Regions from separate parts of the Priestia flexa genome, predicted to be linked through region 2. Evidence: riboswitches for the same ligand, from Rfam matches in the RefSeq annotation. Region 2 holds a riboswitch; each other region holds the start of a gene.

Region 1 (4,766 bases), 1.7 Mb from region 2:
TTACTACTACGCAAGTGAAAGCTACAGTCTATTATTCTACAAGTGGATCTAACGTTACGTCCGTACAAAGTGTGAGCGGAAAAGTTGTGAAAAACGTCAATCCCCTAGTCTCAATTTCAAAACAAAATTCCAAAACATGGGTCTCTTCTAACCGTGCTTACGGACAAATTGATTGGAATTGGAAGGTTGGGTTCAAAACAGCTGGTGTAAAGCGTCAAACTGTATATGGTACAGCCAGCGGTTCATCAGGTGGTTCATCTTCTACTCTTTAAATGAATGGAGGAGGTATTCCTTATGAAGAAATTGTCGCTGTGGATCATCGGTATCACAATTGCGCTGCTTCTTTTGTTTATTATAGCAGGGTATGCTTCTTTCTATAGCAACTAAGGCAGATTATATTGGTTCACTTCTACTCTTTATCATAGGAAACCCCCGCTTTGTGAAAGCGAGGGTTTTTCTTAACCAATGTATGTGCTTGAGCCTATTTGACTCACAACAAGAGGGAGCTTATCATAATCAACTTCAACGAGGACATCACGATGAACATAAAATTGGCTAAGGTAGCGGAAACCAACACGCGTAATGTATGACGTTAAGTAAGCAGACTCTGTTGCGTTTTCTTTTCTCTTTTCATTTAGCCGTTCAATAATTCCTTCAGCGGATTTAACGCCTACGCCGTGTCCAAAATACAAGTCGTCACCAACGATAATCGTATTTTCACCTTGCCATTGAGGGGTATCTTCATGGTGATCAGGGTTTTTGAAATAAGCGCAGTCTCCCTCTAAAAAATCATAACCATGATGATTTTGAAGATTTAAATCTTCATCAAATTTACCGCTATATAATACTAAATTCGTAAATAATTGATTAAAATCCCTCTCTCCAATACTCTCCAACACACCTTTATAAAAAACCATAACAATCGCAACCGCACATTCAAACGCATAGAGCGAACCGTTAAAGAAAATATCGTTTAATGCGACGGATGGCAACACGTTCTCTTTTAGCTTAAATCCTCCTTTTTCGGTTCGAAGCCAATACGTTTCGTTACATTCAGATTCTTTAAAAGTTGCAAATCTCGCACCACTTCTATACAAAAGATACGATGCTTCTACAATTCGTAGGCGGGTAGTCAGCTCAAAATCTAACTGCATAATATTGTCATACCGATAAATTGTTTGATACTGAGCCATTTTTCTCAAAATCTGTGCTTTATTAGCTTCAAGCATGCTATATGGTACTGCATTCATATTTAATGCACGACCCTGCACAATAATAATAAGTGCGTCCCCCTTTCACTTACGTTCTTTTTATCATACGAGTGAAAGAGAGCTTTTATGAGAACGAAAGAAAAGGTGTATTCTAGTCTAGCTCTGCCTGCTTCTTCGTAAATTCGTCTTTTATAGCACAAAGCGTGTCCTCTTCAGTTAATAAACGTAAGCCAATGAGAGCAAGACCTTTTGTCCCTTGAAGTAACCCTTTGTCACCTTCTGGAGATTTAGCTGCTTCACGAAATTCATCAGTGTGCCAAGCCAGCGTTTCAGCACCGATTTTGATATAAGGGTGAATGGTTGGTACCACTTGACTAACATTTCCTGCATCAGATGAGCCAATTCCAGGCTTATGCGCCGTATCTACGTCTTCGCCTAATTCTGTAAATACTTCTTCAAATACTCGATCAAAAGCGCGGTTTAGCTGAATATGATCTACTTTATTTTGAATGAAATATGCGTTAAGTTTAGCACCAGTTGCCATAGCCGCTCCCTTTGCGATTTGCTGTACTCTCTCCGTCACTTGATCACACTCTTTACGCGTTTGTGCGCGAATATAAAAGCGCGCTTTTGCATAGTCGGGAACAATATTGGGAGCCGTTCCTCCGTCTGTAATAATGCCGTGAATTTTCACATCATCCTTTACATGTTGACGAAGTGCGTTCACTCCATTGAATAACTGAATAACCGCATCTAACGCGTTAATGCCTTCTTCAGGAGCTGATGCTGCGTGAGATGCCTGTCCATAAAACTCAAAATCAATAGGATCTACAGCTAGCGTTGTCCCTGTAATACACGTTTCTTTTCCAGGGTGAACCATCATGCAAGCATTTAAGTCTTGCACAAGGCCCGCTTTTACAAAGCTTCCTTTTGCACTTCCATTCGGTCCACCTTCTTCCGCTGGGGTGCCCAACACAACAAGTTCTCCTCCTATTTCGTCAAGCACTTGGCTAAGCGCAATCGCTGCTCCTACGCTAGTTGTTCCAATAATGTTATGACCACAAGCATGTCCAAGCCCTGGAAGCGCATCATACTCCGCAAGAAATCCAATTCTCGGTCCTTTTCTTGCGGATGCTTTTTTTGCTAAAAATGCTGTATCATGTCCAGCTACCCCGCGTTCCACGGCAAAGTCTGCTTCTTCTAGCAGCTTACATAAGAGATAAGATGCAAATTTCTCTTCATTTCCGATTTCAGGATGGTCGTGGATTGCATGACTTGTATCTATGTAAGTTTGAGCTTGTTGGTTAATATACTCAATAACGCTTTCTTTAAGCTTTTCTATCTGTAAATTCATTCTTACACCCCATTTACTAAAAATAAAAAGGAAGCTTCATAGAAGAAGCTTCCTTATCTAAAGAACCTGCTTCTTATCGTTCAAGCTTCTAAGCGCTTGCTGGAATTAGCACAGTGCAATCAGCCTGTTGCTGAGGTGTCATAGGGCCAGGTCCCTCTACCTCTCTAGATAAGAAAACGTACAGTATGTAGTTATAAAATAATAAAACCTCCACTTACAGTGTCTTAATGACTGTAAGAAGAGGTTGGGATCACGTAAGTAAGAACCAGCTCTCTTCTTATCTATCAAGCACTGCTTGTTGGAGTTGGCACGGTTCAAATGTCCGTTGCCGAGGTTTCACAGGGCCAGTCCCTCCACCTCTCTGGATAAGAAGTTTGTCGAATATTGTAGAATATTGTTGATAACTTAAATCTTATGTTACACGCTGAGCAAAGGAATGTCAATGACTTTTCTGAAAAGATTTTTCTTTCTAACAATATGATACCGCTATCATAACTAGACCAACAAAAAAGAGTGCTTTAAGCACTCTTTTTATACATTAATAGCAACTTTTTGCTCATATAAATGAATAGCCTGATCTAGCATAGCAAGACCTTCATCAATCTGCTCTTTCGTTACGGATAAAGGTGGAACCATACGAATCACTTCGCTTGCATTGCCACAGAAATAGAAGAGAACGCCTTGTTCAAGAGCTAAGTCTAGAATTTCAAATAGTGCATCCCCATTGGGTTCACCTGTTTCAGGATGTACAATCTCAATTCCGATCATAAGTCCCACTCCACGGATGTCTCCAATTAGCGAATGCTTTTCTTTTAACAGCTCCAATTGTTTGAGCGCATAAGCACCCATTTCTTTTGCATTTTCGAGAAGATTTTCTTCTTGAAGCACTTCAAGTGTAGCAAGCGCAGCCGAACAGCCAATTGGATTACCGCCAAACGTAGTGCTATGCGTGCCAAGAGGCCATTTTTTCATAAGCTCTTGTGAAGCCACAGTAGCACTTAACGGAATGCCTGAAGCGATGCCTTTTGCAATAGCCATAATATCTGGCACGACGTCAAATGTCTGTGCAGCAAACCATTCTCCAGTACGTCCAAAACCTGTTTGCACCTCATCAAAAATGAGTAAAATGCCATGACGGTCACAGATTTCACGAAGCTTTTTCATCCAGCTTTTTGGTGGAATGATATATCCACCTTCACCAAGAACAGGCTCTAAAATAACAGCTGCTACTTCTTCTGGCGTTACTTGATGTTTGAACAGGGTATTAAAGTCTTTTTCAAGCTTGTCTTCAAAATAAGCATCCACATCAACATTCTCTGGACATTCTTTTGGGTTTGCATATGGAATTTGATAGGTTAAGCCAGAAGGCTGCTGAAACTGACGGTATTTACTTTTTGAAGTTGTGACGCTTAGCGCTCCCATTGAGCGTCCATGAAAACAGCCTAAGAATGACACGACGTAAGGTCGTTTTGTTACGTGACGAGCAAGTTTTAAGGCTCCTTCAATTGCTTCCGTACCGCTGTTTCCAAAGAAGAAACAGTCCAGGTTACCAGGCGTAACTTTTCCTAGTTCGTCAGCTAATCTTAAGATAGACTCGTACATAATAACGCCAGAAGGCCCATGAAGTAGCTGATCAGCTCCGTCTTTAATAGCTTGCACAACTTTTGGATGACGATGTCCAACATTCGTTGTTGCAATTCCAGATGTAAAGTCTAGGTATTGTTTGCCGTCTAATCCATAGTAGTAGCACCCTTCTTCTTTTATAACGGGTAGATTTGGATGATCTTTTGCCATAGTAGGTGCTAAAAGTTCAGGCATTCTGTTAAATAGATGATTCCAATCGTTTGACATAGTAATCCTCCTGTTTTCTAACAAATTATTAAAAATATTCTAAAAACATTTGATGTCTTTATGATAAATGATGTGCATGCCGATGTAAATGAGTGTTTTAGGAATGATGACTCCATCATAGACTACGACTCTACAGGGTTTGTATATAAAATAGATTATTTTTATTTTTATGCTTTTTTTCTTTTTAAAACTTCTGATAAAGCTTTGATAGAATAATATTTCTGTTTTATTCTACTATGTATTTTTATAAAAATCAATTGCATATATATAAATTTCTATGGTGACTAGTAGTTCTTATTTAGTTATTAAGAATGGGCTCTCCGCTTAGTGTAATTTAGAAACCATTCTTT
Region 2 (4,766 bases):
GCGATTCATGAAGGAATGGAAGTTTACGGTATTTATCAAGGATATCAAGGGTTAATTGAAGGGAATATTCGAAAGCTTGAAGTTGGTGATGTTGGTGATATCATTCAACGCGGTGGAACAATGTTATATTCTGCAAGATGTCCAGAGTTTAAAACAGAAGAGGGACGCCGTAAAGGTATTGAAAACCTAAAGAAGCATGGTATTGAAGGTTTGGTTGTAATCGGTGGAGATGGATCTTACATGGGAGCTGTTAAGCTAACTGAGCTTGGTTTTCCATGTGTAGGTATTCCAGGAACAATCGATAATGACATTCCAGGAACAGACTTTACTCTAGGTTTCGATACAGCTTTACATACTGTTATCGATGCAATTGATAAAATTCGCGATACGGCTACTTCACATGAACGTTCTTTTATTATTGAAGTAATGGGACGTAATGCTGGAGATATTGCTCTATGGTCAGGGCTAGCTGGAGGAGCTGAAACAATCTTAATTCCTGAAGCGAAAGATGAGTTCCAAGAGATGGTAGATCGTTTAAAGAAAGGCCAAGAGCGTGGTAAGAAACATAGTATTATCGTTGTTGCTGAAGGTGTAGCTACAGGAAACGAAGTAGCAAAACAGCTTGAAGAAGCTGCTGGAATTGAAACTCGCGTTACGGTTCTAGGGCACATTCAGCGTGGTGGATCACCAACAGCACAAGATCGCGTGTTAGGAAGTCGTTTTGGTGGCCGCGCCGTTGAGTTATTAATGGAAGGTAAAGGCGGGCGTGCAATCGGTATCCGTAAAAATGAAATTGTTGATTATAATATTATGGAAATCCTAGGTGAACCTCATCATATTGATGAGCGTATGTATCAACTATCAAAAGAATTATCAATCTAAACGATATAAAGGCGAGACTTCTTATAGAGGAGTTTCGTCTTTTTTTAGTTTCAAACCAGTACCTTCACAATGCTTACACTTTTTTGTGTAGAATATGCCAGGAATAATCATTACTTTCCCAAGCCCTTTGCAAAAGGTACATATCAGCTCAAACCCCATAATGCCATCATTCCTTTTATTTAGTATAGCATTTCTGTTTATTAGTATAACACAAAAGCGTAAATATTTTTAGAAAATTTAATTTTTATATCGCTTTCTTCAATGGAATAAAAAATAGTAGAGCTGTTATAATTGATAGAAAAGGAGTGAAGGACATGTTTAAGCGAATTTTATTAGCTTCAGATGGGTCTGAACACGCTGCTAGAGCAGCTGAAAAAGCGGTTGCTCTAGCAAGATTAACTGATCGAAGCTTTGTTCAAGTGATATATGCAGTAGAAGGAGATAGTAGGTTAAACACGCTTGGAAAAGATGAAGCAAGAGAAAAGCGTATCCAAACAACACAAGAAGTTTTAGAGAAATCTGATATAGAGTATGAAATTACGTTTATTCATGGAGATGCTGCTAAAACAATTATTCAATTTGCTAACAACAATCGCTTTGATGTTGTAGTAGTTGGAAGCCGAGGCTTAAATCCAGTAAAAGAAATGTTTTTGGGGAGCGTGAGCCATAAAATTGCTCAACATGTTAAGATACCCGTATTGATTGTAAAGTAGGAGAGAGCGCCAATGAATATGCAAGTTGAAGAGTTAAAGAAACGAATTGGAGAGGCAAGTCGGATTTGTGTCTTTACGGGAGCGGGAATAAGTACAGAGTCGGGCATACCTGATTTTCGCTCGCAAAACGGATTGTATCGAAAAAACCTAGAATTTTCAGATGTGATTTCCACTTCTTTTTATCAGAACAATCCGGTACTTTTTTGGGAGCTATTTAAAGAGATTTTTCGTGTGAAGCTGCTTGATGAATATGAACCTAACTCAGGTCATTACTTTATAGCAGAATTAGAAGAAGAAAAGACCGTGCATGTGATTACACAAAATATTGACGGCTTGCATCAGAAAGCAGGAAGCACGAATGTATATGAAATTCACGGAACAATTAAGCGAGCACATTGTCAAAAATGTGGAAGTGAGTTTGGGTTAAATTTTCTAACCAAAGTTGAATTACCGAGCTGTACGTCGTGTGAAGAGGCACTAAAGCCCAATGTAGTTTTATTTGGAGATTCAATTCACTGGTTTGAAGAAGCTGTAGAGGCAGCTTTACAAAGTGATTTATTTATTGTCATGGGTTCATCTTTGCAGGTAACACCCATTAATCAAATTCCTTTATTAGTTAGAAAACATGGTCAGGTACCAATGGTCATTATTAATAAAGAGCCAACTTACTATGATTATGTGTTTGATAATCAAATACACCTCCCAATCGGTGAAGTTGTAACGGCTTTAAAGAGTGGGAAGTGAAAAAGCACGCTATGGGCAGCGTGCTTTTTTTAAACTTCAAAATAGATAGCGAAGCAGAACACAGAAATGACCAGAAAAAACGCTGAATGCAACTTGCTTTCTTTAAACGTCAAAACAGCTTCAATAAATAAAAATAAACTTAGCATTAATTGAATGTATGGTAAATAAGCAATATAGTTGGTAGAATCACTGTTCTGAAAAGCGATTATTCCGTATACCACAGCTCCGATTAAAAAGGCATATTTTAATAGTTGTAATCCTTTAACTAACATCTTTGTGAGGTTCCTCCTTATTTAAAACCTAGGTCACATGATTATAACATATATTATATAGATGTAGACAAGTAAAGTGACGCGATATGTTTGACCATGGTCTATCTTTCATGAACTCAAAAGGATATGAACCACTTCTGAATACTGAATAAAAAATGTTTTATTTCTGATTTTTCAAATTCCTTGTTGACAGACTAAGAAAGTAAGTGTAATATTTTCCCTAGTTAATTAATTGAATATTCTTATCTCGAGAGGCGGAGGGACTGGCCCTGTGAAGCCTCGGCAACAGACTGTTAAAGTACTGTGCCAATTCCAGTAGCAATTTGCTTGAAGATAGGAGAAGAACCAATAACGACTATTAACCTCTTCTTATCTTTAAGAAGAGGTTTTTTATTTTGAACAGAAAGAGGGAATAGAACCATGACAAAGACATTAGTGAAAGCTCCATTTAAAGCTGATCATGTAGGGAGCTTTTTAAGAACAACTCCTCTCAAAGAAGCAAGAGAAGCCTATACAAATGGTCAGATTAGTAAAACGACTTTAAAATCTGTAGAGGACCAGGAGATTGAAAAGCTTGTCCAGAAACAAATCGAAGTGGGACTTAAATCTATCACTGACGGAGAATTTAGACGTGCATGGTGGCACTTAGATTTCTTATCAGGTCTAGATGGTGTAGAAGAGTTTGAAACGGAGTATATTAGTCAATTTAAAGGTGCCAAAACAAAAAATAAAGCAATCAAGGTAGTTGGTAAAGTAGATTTCAACCATCATTATATGCTGGAACATTTTACATTTTTAAAAGAAGCTGTTAAACAATATGGTGATGGAAGCCAAGTTGCTAAGTTTGCTATTCCAAGTCCCAACATGTTATTCACTCGAATTCAAGAGGATACTTACTACAATGGGGATAGAGAACAGTTTTATCATGACACGGTAGTTGCTTATCAAAAAGCAATTCAAGCTTTTTATGATGCTGGCTGCCGCTACTTACAGTTAGATGATACTTCATGGATTGATTTTGTTTCTGAAGAACGTATAGATGCAGTTGTTGAGAAGCTGGGTATGGATGTAAAAGATATTATTGATACGAGAGTCAACTGCTTAAACGATGCGATTTCTAAAAAGCCGGAGGATATGGTCATTACGATGCACATTTGTCGTGGAAACTTTAGATCTACGTATATTACCAGTGGTGGCTACGATACTATTTCAGATGCAATTTTTGCTAACTTGCATGTAGATGGGCTTTTCCTTGAATATGATGATAATCGTTCAGGAGATTTTGAGCCATTAAAAAGTTTTACACGTAACAACCAAACAGTTGTATTAGGACTAGTAACATCTAAATTTCCTACATTAGAAGATGCAGAGGTTATTAAACAAAGAGTTAAAGAAGCGAGTGCATCTATTCCTCTAGAAAACTTGTCACTGAGTCCACAATGCGGGTTTGCAAGTACGGAAGAAGGAAACGAACTAACAGAAGAAGAGCAATGGAATAAAATTAGTCACGTCATTAAAATTGCTCAAGATATTTGGGGCGCTAACTGAAGAATAAGAGTTGTTTCTTAATTTTACATAAGAATCCAATTAGATCTTTCTTTTCGTTGTAGTAAAATTGGAAAAAGCTGCGTCTATAAATGATGCAGCTTTTTTGTGTATTGATAGCGTAACTGCAAATTATCTACAGGTAACATAATATTTATTGGGTAAGATAGCGAACTGTCACGCTAAGGAAACGAAAGATTCTTGATAGATGTATTTACCTTGCAGAATGCTTAAGTTTCAGAGTTGACTTGCAATTGCCTTAAAGGTTTTTTATACACACCAAATGTCGAATAGTTTATTTCTTCATATAATAAAAATAATCAGTGATAAGTAGTTTAAGGAACTCATACTGTAATAATAAGTGAAAATTCTGTCATTATTGAAATGTAAAAGCTGAATATGTGAAAGGAATGTTCTTATTGGGAATCAGGAGTAGACTAGGGTTGTTTTTGTTAGGCATTTGTTTAAACGCAATTGCATTCGTTAGTCTTATCATGGAATTGAGTTTAGTTCCCATTCACGCAAGAAACGCAGGTGATTACCTAACAGTATTTTTAAGTGAGATGCCTATTTTTCTCTTTTTGATAGGCGTGATATGTGTTATTGTAAG
Region 3 (4,766 bases), 1.4 Mb from region 2:
TGCCGTAGGACAAGCAAATCGTAGAAACCGTCTACCTATCTTTTTACCTTGTCATCGTGTTGTTGGCGCATCAAAAGATTTAACTGGCTATGCAGGAGCACAGGTTCATTTAAAAGAGAAGCTTTTAACGTTAGAAGGAATACAAGTAGCAAACGGAAAGGTTGTATTAGCGTAGCGCTGCTAGGCTTCATCATCGTTCTCTAGCTTCCATCCTTCCCCTTGTACAAATACACCATCTACGGACGTGAACGTTTCGTCTGAATGATCTTGCTGAATGGTTTGATTTGTAACATCTAAAAGCTGAAATTGCTCCTTTCGTGCCCGCTGCTTTCGCTTTTTACAGGTTGAGTCGGGATGTTCTTGTTTGGTCATAGCTACCCCTCCTATACAGATTTCGCTTAACATGATAAAACTAACTATAATATATGTAGGTAGATGATAAATTACTGTTACATTTATGTTACAAAGCAAAAAAGAGAGAATCTCATTGTAACCTGAGATTCTCTCTTTTTTAGTTTAGTACGAGTTTAATTGTATCGACAGAAGGTGAGTGAATAATGCCATGCTCTGTGATGATGGCCGTAATGAATTCACTTGGCGTAACGTCAAATGCCGGGTTATAAACAGAAATATTGTCTGGAGCAACTTGTACATCACCGATATGCGTAATTTCCTTTGCAGAGCGCTCTTCAATTGGAATTTCTGCTCCTGATGCGATCGATAAATCAAACGTTGATTTTGGAGCTGCTACATAAAACGGAATATTAAATGCTTTTGCTAAAAGTGCAAGCCCATATGTTCCAATTTTATTAGCAGTGTCACCGTTAGCTGCAATACGGTCAGCTCCGACAATAATGGCATTAATCCCTTTTGTTTTAATGGTATGTGCAGCCATACTATCTGTGATAAGTGTCACATCTACGCCTGATTTTTGAAGCTCCCATGCCGTTAAGCGTGACCCTTGGAGAACGGGGCGTGTTTCGCACGCAAATACTTTCAGCGGAATATCACGCTCTTTTGAAATATGAAAAGGCGCTAAAGCAGTTCCATAATATGCTGTGGCAATCGAGCCAGCATTACAAATTGTCATAACACGATCGTGTTTATTAAACAGCGATAATGCATAATCACCTATGCGGTAGCAGGTGGCTTCATCTTCCGCTTGAATTTGAATCGCTTCATGAATAACAAGTGTTTTAGCCTCATTTATGGAAATGGCGCTATTGATGCTGTTTACTACGCGTTCTAACGCCCAAAATAAGTTGACGGCTGTTGGGCGAGAACTCGCCAAAAATTCTTTGTCGGCCTGCAGCTTTTTTTTGAATTCTTCAATCGTCTGTACATCGTAGTTTTGAAGCGAAAGCGCTAAGCCAAACGCTGCGGTAATGCCGATTGCAGGTGCCCCTCGTACTTTTAGCGTAACGATAGCGTCCCATACGTCTTGTAAAGTATGTAGCTTAATATATTCAACTGTGTTTGGTAATAGCTGCTGGTCAAGCAGTGAAATAAACGTTTCCTTCCATTCAACTGAACGAGGGAGTGTAAGAGTGTGTGTCATGTTGGGCTCCTTTCATTCTTCAATCAAGTTCTTAAAATCATGTGCACTAATTTCTGTTTGATGAGTTAGTAAATAACGTCCTAAACGAAGAGCTGCTTTTTGAGCGTTTAAGCGCTCTTCATCAGGCAATGAATCAATATCTACTACGTGCGCCAATCCAATTGTACGTCGAATTAACTCGCACCCTGCGTAGCCAACAGCATCCGTCCACGTTTGTTGTAAGATATAGTCGGAATAGTTTGGATTTTTAACGAACGGTTCCACTTTAGACTCAACCCAAAGTTTGTTCCATGTTGTTTGGAAAACATCCCACGTTTTGGTGATATGATCCAAAAGTACACTGCGTTTTTGAGCAGGACGAGACAAGGTGTTAAGCAGAAGATTGGCAACAAACTGTCCTAAGTCAAAGCCAAAGGGCCCATAAAATGCAAACTCAGGATCAATAACTTTTGTTTCGCGCTCACTAGCAAAAATACTACCCGTATGCAGGTCACCGTGTACAAGCGTTTGGCTACTTGTTAAAAACTTTTGTTTAAGCTTAGCTACTTCAAGCTTAGCTTCTTCATCTGTCCATAAGTTTTCTACATCGCTTCGAAGCGTTTCTTCAAATTCATTTGTATTGTAATCAAAAAACGGATCTGTAAACACTAAGTCTTCTGTAATATTGCATAAATCAGGGTTAATATATTGAGCAACCAGCTCTTTTTTCTCCTGTGGCTTAATCGCAAAGTCAGACGTCTCAAATGCAATATGAGCTAAAAATCTACCGATATGTTCTGAAAGAAGTGGGTATGTTTCTCCTTGGATTAATCCTGTACGAGAAATTGTTAGGTGAGACAGGTCTTCCATGACCGTAACAGCTAAGTTTTCATCATGATAATAAACGTCTGGAACGAGTTCGGGTGTTAAGCTGCCAAACTGTTTGAGCGCATTGCTTTCAATCGTTGCGCGCTTGAGTGATAAAGGCCAGCTTTCTCCTACAACTTTCGCATAAGGAAGAGCCTGCTTTACAATAATGGACTTGTTGGTTTGGTCGTTCACAATATGAAAAACAAGGTTTAAATTGCCATCACCAATTTCACGAGCTGTAAGAGCTTCACTTTCCGAAAATAACTTCAGCTGTTTCACAAGTCTAATCGCTGTAATTTCATTTAGTGGCTCATATGTATAAGTTGTTGTTGTCATCGTTATCTACCTCCATAAAAAATAAGTATACCGGAGGCTTTTAAATCATATAAAAGCCTCTTTCGGTGAGTGAAAGAGGCTTGATTGTCATTCAAACCTCTTATCTGCCAGAAAGATTTCTCTTTCTGTTGGAATTAGCACCGTGCCTTCATAAAACAACGAATTGTTTTATAGCGCTAAAAAGCTGCGCTCCATTTCACAATGGTATTACGGTCGGTTGCTGGGCGTCATAGGGCCAAATCCCTCAGCCAACTCTTGATAAGAGTAAAGATATTATTTAATTTTGATTTGTTTGACTTATTAGTAACTTCTGGAGAACATCGTATCATGTGAATTTTTGGATGTCAACAGCGAAATTTAATAAAATTCTGTGCGACGATCTGTAAAGACCGGAATTTGTTCTCGGATTGCCTTTACGGTTGATAAATCAACGTCTGCTGTTAGTATTTCTTCATTTTCACCTGCTTCTGCAATAATTTCTCCCCAAGGGTCAATGATTAACGAATGACCAGCAAATGTGTTAGCTGGATCGTCTCCAGAGCGGTTGCAGGCAACCACGTAGCATTGATTTTCAATGGCTCTGCTTACTAGAAGTGCTTTCCAGTGAGCAAGTCTTGGCTTGGGCCACTGAGCAACCACAAAAAGGAGTTCTGCACCTGCGCTTGTATGAACGCGAATCCATTCTGGAAAGCGAATATCATAGCAAATAACGCCTGCGCATAATGAGTTTTCAAGCGTAAAGATGTTTTTGGTTTCACCTGGTTGTAGAAATAAGTGCTCATTCATCAGCTTAAATAAGTGTAGCTTGTTATATTGCGAGACCTCCTGGCCTTCACGATTAAAGACATACATTGTATTCGTAACGCCGCTTTTTGTTTTCTTAGCAACTGATCCAGCGATGATGTTCACGCTGTGTGTTTTGGCGAAAGCAGAGAAAAAGCTAGTCGCTTGCTTACCTTCTGAGTCCGCGATAGCGTCGAGGTTCTGTAAATCATAAGCCGTATCAAAAAGTTCTGGCAGTATAAGAATATCTGGAGATTCAAGCAGTGCTTCCTTCATTTTTTTTTCAGCATGCTCGTAATTTTTTTTAGGGTTTCCAAATGCAAGATCAAGTTGTAAACACGCTACTTTTAAGCTCATTAAACTTCACCATCCTGATTTATTTTATAAAAATGACTTTACAAGTTGACTATTACAATATATTATTTGTGACTAGAATTTCAAGAATTTTTTGAGAAGGTGTTCACATGAAGCAGTTTGAACAATCAGAACTATTGAAGAGTTTACCGAAACAATTTTTTGCATCCCTTGTTAGCAAAGTTGCAAAAGTAATAAAAGAAGGGCATGATGTGATTAATTTAGGGCAAGGAAACCCAGATCAGCCAACGCCCCCTCATATTGTCAAGGCACTTCAAGACGCGAGTGAAAATCCAAACTACCACAAGTACTCACCGTTTCGCGGACAAGCTTTTTTGAAAAAAGCGGCAGCAGCGTTTTACGAAAGAGAATACGGTGTCCAGCTAAATCCCGAAAAAGAAGTCGCTATTTTGTTTGGAGGCAAAGCTGGGTTAGTAGAAATTCCTCAGTGTTTACTTAATCCTGGAGATACAGTTTTAGTGCCCGACCCAGGTTACCCAGACTATTGGTCAGGAGTGGAGCTAGCACGAGCGAAAATGGAAGCTATGCCCTTGAAAAAAGAGAATGATTTTTTACCAGTTTACGAGGAAATAAGCGAAGAAGTGAAGCAAAAAGCTAAGCTCATGTTTTTAAACTACCCAAATAATCCGACCGGCGCAGTAGCTACGGCATTATTTTTCGAAAAAACGGTTGAATTTGCTCGCCAGTACGATACGTGCATTGTACATGACTTTGCGTACGGCGCAATTGGGTTTGACGGTCAAAAGCCCATTAGTTTTCTGCAAACTCCAGGTGCCAAAGAAGTGGGCATTGAAATTTATACGCTATCCAAAACGTATAATATGGCGGGGTGGCGCATCGGTTTTGCTGTTGGAAACGAAAGCGT

The links. A riboswitch is a leader RNA that binds a small molecule or an ion and turns the genes downstream of it on or off. The one in region 2 is predicted to bind S-adenosylmethionine.
Region 1: linked by a shared signal. The riboswitch ahead of LZP85_RS03430 (M20 family metallopeptidase) and the one ahead of LZP85_RS12380 (5-methyltetrahydropteroyltriglutamate--homocysteine S-methyltransferase) in region 2 are both predicted to bind S-adenosylmethionine.
Region 3: linked by a shared signal. The riboswitch ahead of mtnK (S-methyl-5-thioribose kinase) and the one ahead of LZP85_RS12380 (5-methyltetrahydropteroyltriglutamate--homocysteine S-methyltransferase) in region 2 are both predicted to bind S-adenosylmethionine.

Annotation. Positions count from the first base shown of each region.
Region 1 covers NZ_CP090431.1:676,521-681,286, reverse strand. The annotation lists gene LZP85_RS03440 (hypothetical protein) at 1-272, shown strand, start outside; gene LZP85_RS03435 (protein-glutamine gamma-glutamyltransferase) at 459-1,271, opposite strand; gene LZP85_RS03430 (M20 family metallopeptidase) at 1,363-2,565, opposite strand; SAM riboswitch class I at 2,636-2,740, opposite strand; SAM riboswitch class I at 2,840-2,937, opposite strand; gene LZP85_RS03425 (aspartate aminotransferase family protein) at 3,097-4,416, opposite strand.
Region 2 covers NZ_CP090431.1:2,397,074-2,401,839, reverse strand. The annotation lists gene pfkA (6-phosphofructokinase) at 1-882, shown strand, start outside; gene LZP85_RS12395 (universal stress protein) at 1,197-1,595, shown strand; gene LZP85_RS12390 (NAD-dependent protein deacylase) at 1,608-2,339, shown strand; gene LZP85_RS12385 (hypothetical protein) at 2,369-2,611, opposite strand; SAM riboswitch class I at 2,851-2,951, shown strand; gene LZP85_RS12380 (5-methyltetrahydropteroyltriglutamate--homocysteine S-methyltransferase) at 3,032-4,159, shown strand.
Region 3 covers NZ_CP090431.1:964,242-969,007, forward strand. The annotation lists gene LZP85_RS04865 (methylated-DNA--[protein]-cysteine S-methyltransferase) at 1-175, shown strand, start outside; gene LZP85_RS04870 (hypothetical protein) at 181-372, opposite strand; gene mtnA (S-methyl-5-thioribose-1-phosphate isomerase) at 512-1,558, opposite strand; gene mtnK (S-methyl-5-thioribose kinase) at 1,571-2,743, opposite strand; SAM riboswitch class I at 2,841-3,008, opposite strand; gene LZP85_RS04885 (carbon-nitrogen family hydrolase) at 3,101-3,883, opposite strand; gene LZP85_RS04890 (pyridoxal phosphate-dependent aminotransferase) at 3,991-4,766, shown strand, end outside.